One region of the Microbacterium sp. NPDC089698 genome, then DNA from elsewhere that is predicted to be linked to it. Evidence: riboswitches for the same ligand, from Rfam matches in the RefSeq annotation. Region 1 holds a riboswitch; the other holds the start of a gene.
What was found. Region 1 has a riboswitch for thiamine pyrophosphate ahead of ACIPY5_RS16440 (ECF transporter S component). Riboswitches for the same ligand answer to the same signal wherever they lie in the genome.
Positions count from the first base shown of each region.

Region 2: it holds a riboswitch for thiamine pyrophosphate, as region 1 does, so the genes downstream of both, thiM (hydroxyethylthiazole kinase) here and ACIPY5_RS16440 (ECF transporter S component) in region 1, are expected to answer to the same signal.

Region 1 covers NZ_JBIVHE010000006.1:229,210-232,607, forward strand. Annotated here, with positions in the region: gene ACIPY5_RS16435 (D-alanyl-D-alanine carboxypeptidase family protein) at 1-1,686, opposite strand, end outside; TPP riboswitch at 1,794-1,903, shown strand; gene ACIPY5_RS16440 (ECF transporter S component) at 1,899-2,540, shown strand; gene ACIPY5_RS16445 (ABC transporter ATP-binding protein) at 2,542-3,398, shown strand, end outside.
Region 2 covers NZ_JBIVHE010000007.1:283,933-287,330, reverse strand. Annotated here, with positions in the region: gene ACIPY5_RS18275 (bifunctional hydroxymethylpyrimidine kinase/phosphomethylpyrimidine kinase) at 1-769, opposite strand, end outside; gene thiM (hydroxyethylthiazole kinase) at 766-1,632, opposite strand; TPP riboswitch at 1,623-1,716, opposite strand; gene pheT (phenylalanine--tRNA ligase subunit beta) at 1,852-3,398, opposite strand, start outside.

The DNA of each region.
Region 1 (3,398 bases):
GCGCCACCAGAAGCTCGGACCGTTCAAGGCCGTGCGCAGTTCCAGCGGCACCGAGGTGGAGTCCAGCGGCCCCTTGAGGCTGAGCGTGCCCGCCTTCTCGCCGGCCTTCCACTCGTCGCCGAGAGAGAACTTCGTGGTCGCCGTCGCGGAGGCGCCGTTCCACAGCACGACCCGGGCGTTCTCAGCGGCCACGACCTGGGTGGTCTCGCCCCACGCCGTGTCGACGGTGCCGAGGGTCGCACCCTTCTCCACCGTCTGCGGCTGGTCCTTCAGGGCCGCCTCGAGGCCCGCGTACAGAGCCCGCGAGGCGTCGACCCGACCCGCATCGCTGTCCTGCCCGAGGGCCGCGACGTAGATCCGCACGGTGGCGTCGCCGTCCGGCACGTCCTTGGCCGAGAGCAGGTTGTAGCGGGTGTCGGCGCCGTCGCCGATCGTGCCGGTCTTGATTCCCACGATGCCGGCGTCGTCGATGAGCCCGTTGGTGTTCTTCACGACGCCCGCGCCGGGCAGTTCGACGCTCTTCTGCTTTACGATCCCGGCGATCACCGGGTTCTTCTCGGCGATCTGACCGAGCTGGATGAGTGCGCGCGGGGTCGCCACATTCCCGAAGTCGAAGCCGGAGGGGGTCACGACCGTGATGTCGGCGAGGTCGTGCTGGCTCAGCCACTGATTCGCAGCGGCCGCGTAGTTCTCATCCGAGCCCCACACCTCGCGGGCGAGACGGTCGGCGTAGTTGTTCGCCGAGCCGAGCAGGATCCCCTCGTACAGCTGGTACTGCGTGAGGGATCCGCCCACCGGGACGTCGAGCGCAGACTGATCCTGGCGGAGGTAGTCCCAGTAGTCGTCGCTGTCGGCCTGCGTGAAGGCGAAGGACGGACCCTGCTCGCCGGCCTTGAGCGGCATCTTGTCGAGCGAGGCGAGCACCGTCACGAGCTTCGTGATGCTCGCCATCGGCGCGTGCTGCTCGGCGGAGGCGATGGTGCCGATGCCGGCGACGCCCACGGCGGCGCTGCCCGTCGCCGGCCACGCGGCGGCAGCGGCGGGTGCGGCGGCGGGCTGGAACGCGACCGGGGACGCGACGGGCTGCACGGCGTTGAGCGGCCAGAGCGCGGTCGTGGCGCCGTACGCGATGACGAGGGCGAGCACCCCGCCCAGCGGCAGCAGCACGGCCGGGCGGGCGAGGCTGCGATGCGGGGCGTCGTCCAGCAGTGCGCGGGACGATGCTGCGGCGGCCGCGGCACCGCCGGTGCCGACCCGGGCCACGTCGACCCAGGCGAGCGCCGCGGTCGGGGCGCGGTCGGGGCCGCGGACGAGCGATGCCGAAGGCAGCGGCTGTGCCGTGCGGGTCGCGGCGGCGGGACCGGCGGCAGGTGATGCTGCGGGGGCGGGCCCCGGCGACGCAACGGGAGCGGGCGACGCGATGGGAGCGGGCGACCCGGCGCGGGGAGGGGCAGTGGGCGCGGAGGGGGCTTCTGCCGGCGCGGGGAACAGCGGCTCCGCCACGGGCGTCTCAGACACAGGGAACAAGGGCGCGGGCTCGGCCGGCTCGGATGCGGCGGGGAACAGTGCTGCCGGTTCCGGTGCGCGCTCGTCGATGGCCGCGCGGGAGGCGTCGGCAGCGGGTGCGTCGGCGTCGGCGATCTTCGGATCGACCTGGGCGGCCCCCGGACCGTCGTCATTGTTCACCCCCCTACCGTATCTGGCGGCCCTGTCAACAGCCGGTATCGCGGGCGTTCTCCCGTCACGCCGTGTGACGAGACGGTCGCCGGTGCGGTCCGGCGGGGCTAGGATGGGCGAATCACCACGGGAGTCCGGCGAGCCGGGCTGAGAGGGAGCGAATCGCGCTTCGACCGTCGAACCTGATCCGGATCATGCCGGCGCAGGGAGGAGCATTTCTCATGCATGCATCTGCAACCGCACAGAACGTGAACAACAGCGGGGCGGTCGCACGCCGCCTGAACTGGCGCGTCGTCGACATCGTCGTGGCCGCCGTGCTCGGCGTCGCGATCGGCCTGGTCTTCTGGGTCTGGAACACCATCGGTTACGCCTGGTTCACCGCGGCCGATGGCCTCACCCCCGGCCTCGGCGGCGTCGCCGTCGGGATCTGGCTGCTCGGCGGCGTGGTCGGCGGGCTCGTGATCCGCAAGCCCGGCGCCGCACTCGTCGTCGAGGTCGTGGCGGCGATCGTGTCGATGCTGATCGGCAACATCTGGGGCGTCTCCACGGTGCTCGAGGGCATCGCGCAGGGCCTCGGCGCCGAACTGATCTTCGCGATCTTCCTGTACCGCCGGTTCTCGCTGCCCGTCGCCGCCCTCGCCGGCGTCGGCGCGGCCGCGGGCGCATGGCTGTTCGAGCTGTTCTACGGCAGCTCGCCGAACATCCTGAAGTCCGTCGAGTTCAACACGATCTACCTCGGCGCCCTGGTCGTCTCGGGCGCGCTGCTGGCCGGCGTCCTCGGCTGGCTGCTCGTGCGCGCCCTCGCCGCGACCGGCGCTCTGAGCCGCTTCGCCGCCGGACGCGAGCTCCGCCGCGAGGTCTGACATGACCGCGGGTGCCGCTCGCGTCGTCGCGGACGGGTGGGGCTGGCGCTACGCCGGCCGCCGCCTGCCCGCGGTCAGCGACGTGACGTTCACGATCGAGCCGGGGGAGCGGGTGCTCCTGCTCGGTGCGTCGGGCGCCGGCAAGTCGACGCTCCTGACCGGCATGGCGGGCCTCCTCGGCGACGCCGAGGAGGGGGAGAGCCGCGGATCCCTGCAGGTCGACGGATCCGACCCGGAGCGTCGGCGGGGCAGGATCGGCCTCGTCCTGCAGGATCCGGACGCCGGCGTCGTGCTGAGCAAGGTCGGCGACGACGTGGCCTTCGGCTGCGAGAACCTCGGCGTGCCCGCGGAAGACATCCCCGCCCGCGTCGCCGAAGCGCTCGACGCCGTCGGCCTCGACGTGCCGCTGGACCGGCCCACGGCCGCGCTCTCCGGCGGTCAGAAGCAGCGGCTCGCGCTCGCCGGAGCCCTCGCCATGCGACCGGGACTCCTGCTGCTGGATGAGCCGACCGCCAACCTCGACCCCGACGGCGTGCAGGAGATCCGCGCGAGCGTCGAGCGCGTCGTGGCCGCCACCGGCGCCACGCTCGTCGTCATCGAGCACCGCACCGCCGTGTGGGCGGAGCTGATGACCCGGGTGATCGTGGTCGGCGCGGACGGCGGCCTGCTCGCCGACGGAACCCCGGACGAGGTGTTCCTGGTGCATGGTGAGGCCCTGGCGGAAGCAGGCGTCTGGGTGCCGGGGCATCCTGTGGGCCTGCCGGCGCTGCCGGTGGTGGATCCCGCGTCGGAGGCGTCCGTCCTCACGACCCGTGGCCTCGCCGTCACCCGCGATCGGCGGCGGGCCGTGCAGACCGG
Region 2 (3,398 bases), on a different contig from region 1:
CCGCCCCGCCGGACGGGTCGCTGCCGGCGATCGAGAGCACGCGCGGCACCCCGCCCGCGCCCCAGGCGCGGAGCAGCTTGCGCGCGGCGACACGGGGATCCGGCGCCGCGCACAGCGCGGACACGACCGCGACACCGGCCGCTCCCGCGGCGCGGAGCGCGGCCACGTCGGTCCGCTCGATGCCGCCGATCGCGACGCACGGCAGCGGGCTCGCGGCGGCGAACGCCGCGAAGCCCGCCACGCCGAGCGGCACGGGGTGGTCGGCCTTGGTGCTCGTGGGATGGATCACGCCCACCCCGAGGTAGTCCACGGTTCCGGAAGGGAGCGCCCGCACGGCGTCGAGGTGGGCGGGCGTGTTGGCGGTGAGACCCACGATCGCGTCCGGGCCGAGCACCGAGCGCGCCAGGAGCGGGGAGGCGTCGGACTGGCCGAGGTGGATCCCGTCGACGCGGGCGCCGCGGTGCCGCGCCGCCACGACGGCGTCGAGGCGATCGTCGACGACCAGCAGCGCCCGTCCCGCGATGACCTCGGAGAGCGCCACGAGCTGCTCCACGATCGACGCGTCGTCGGCGTCCTTGTCGCGCAGCTGCACGATCCGCACGCCGCCGGCGACCGCCGCGTCGACCACCGCAGCGATCCCGCGTGCTCCGCTCAGCACGGGATCCGTGACGAGGTAGAGGGCGAGGTCGTCGGTCTTCAGCCTTCTCCGGGCGACCTGCCGCGGCGCGACCGCGGCACGGGAGCCGGGGGCGAGGTCGGTCAGCGTCATGCCGCGACCCCTGCCGTCTCGGACCTGCCTGCGGCGACGCGGGCGCGGGCCGGGAGCGCATCCGGCCGGATCGCGGCGAGCGCGTCGAGCAGGGCGACCGCGAAGGATCCCGGACCCTCGGACCGCACCGCGGCGTCCTCGGCGGCGAGCGTGTAGACGAGCGTCGCCGCGGCGGCCGCGACCAGCGGGCTGTCGCCGGTCCGTCGTGCGGTGCCGAGGAACGCCGCCATCACGGCGCCGAGCGCGCAGCCGCCGCCGGTGACGCGCGTCAGCAGGGCGTCGCCGTTCGCGATGCGGATCTCGTGGCCGGCGTCGACGAGAAGGTCGACCGGGCCGGACACCGCCACCGCTCCCCCGGTGGTCCGGGCCAGCTCGCGGGCCGCGTCGGCCGCGGCCTCGGTGGCGTCCAGTGCATCCACACCGCGCCCGCCCTGGCTGCGACCGGCGAGGGCGAGGATCTCGGAGGCGTTGCCACGGATGACCGTGGGGCGCAGCGCGAGCAGATCCTGCGCCAGCGCGGTGCGCACCGGCAGTGCGCCGACCGCGACCGGATCCAGCACCCACGGCGTGCCGGCCGTGCGGGCGCCGCCGACGGCCTCGAGGCTCGCCGAGCGCTGCTCGGGGGTGGGCGTGCCGAGGTTCACCAGCAGTCCGGACGAGACCCCGGCGAACATGCCGGCCTCGCCCGTGATGTCCACCATCGCGGGTGCCGCGCCGAGCGCGAGCAGAACATTGGCGGTGAACCCGGTGACGACCGAGTTCGTGATGCAGTGCACGAGCGGCGGCTCCGCCCGCAGCTCGGCGAGAAGGTCCGCGGCGGATTCCACCACGGATTCGGACGACATTTCCAGACGCGCGCTCATCGCGACATCCCTTCGCTAGTACGACCTAGATCAGGTTCGACGGGTGTGTTCTCAGCCGCGGATGCGGCACCCCGTGTCACTGCCGGTCAGTCTAGCCAGGAACCGTCCGGGCTCGCCCGCGCCGGTCGCGCGACGGATGCACGATGAAGGAACGCCTGCACGAGGGATCCGCGGATCCGGTCGTGCAGGCGTTCCCCTGTCGTGCGTCTGTGTCGCGTCTCAGTCGCGGATCTGGGCCCCGAACCGCTCGGTCGCCACGGCGACGCCGGCGAGCTTCGCCTCGGTCGCCTCGGCGGCGGTCAGCGTGCGGTCGTCGGCCCGGAAGCGCAGCGCGAAGCTCAGGCTCTTGGCTCCGTCCGCGACGCCCTCGCCGCGGTAGTCGTCGACGAGGCGGACCGACTCGAGGAGCGCGCCCGCGCCCTCGGACAGGGCCGCGCTCACCTCGGCGGCGGGGATCCCGGCATCGACCACGAGCGACACGTCCTGCGTCGCGGCGGGGTAGGTCGACAGCGACGCGGCGACCACGCGCTCCCCCGCCAGCGCAAGGACGCCGTCCAGGTCGAGCTCGAGCACCACCGCGCGCCCGGGCAGGTCGGCATCCGCCGAGACCTGCGGGTGCAGCTCGCCGACGTAGCCCACCTCGGTCACGGAGCCCGTGGCGTCGCGCACCTGCAGCACGCCGGTGCGTCCCGGGTGCAGCGCCGCACGACGGCCCTGCACGACGTCGATCTCGACGCCGGCGGCATCCGCGATCACGCGCACGGCGTCGAGCGCCTCGCTGAGGCCGTACTCCTCGGCCGCCCGTCCCGGCTGGCGGGGGGTGACGTGACCGGTGAACAGCGCCGCGACGAGACGGGCCTGCGGCGGGATCGAGGCGTCGAGGGCCGCGAGGGTCTCGTCCGAGGGCTTGACGCCGAGCGGCGGCACCTCGTCGGTGCCGTAGACCACGCCCGGCTCGGGCAGGAACACGACGCCGGTCTCGAAGATCGCGAGATCCACGAGGCCGCGCGCGATGTTGCGGTGCGCGATCTGCAGCAGGCCGGGGAGCAGCGAACGGCGCAGGAACGGCGCCTGCCCGTCGAGCGGGTTCGCCAGGCGCACGCCGGGGAGGCTCTCCCCCGAGGCCGAGCCGTGCAGGTCGTTCTGCTCCTGCGTGGTGAACGGGAACGCCGGGGTCTCCACGAGTCCTGCGGCGGCCAGGGCGTTCGCGACGCGACGCCGGCCCTGCTGCAGGTCGGTGAGGCCGCGGCCGGACGGCGGCGTCGGCAGCACGGACGGGATCCGGTCCAGGCCGTGGATGCGTGCGACCTCCTCCGCCAGCGACCACTTGTCGGTGAGGTCGGGACGCCAGCTCGGCGGGATCACGTTCCACCCGGTCCCTGAGCCCGCCGAAGGGCCGACGGCCGTGACCTCGGCGCCGATCGTCTCGAGCGCGCCCGTCACCTCGGCGTCGGTGTAGTCGACGCCGATGAGTCCCTGCACGAAGCCGGCCGGGAGGTCGATGCCCTCGATGAAGACCTCGGCGAAGAGCGCGCCGCCTTCCTCGGTCAGCGTGCCGCCGGCGAGGTCGACCATGAGGTCCGCGACGCGACGCGCGGCCGCGAACGGGATGAGCGGATCGACACCGCGCTCGAAGCGCTTGGACGCCTCGCTGGGCAGCTTGTGCCGGCGGGCGGAGCGCGCGATCGTGATCGGGTCGAACGTCGCCGCCTCGATCAGCACGTTGCGCGTGGTCCCGCTCATCTCGGTGGTGCCGCCCCCCATGA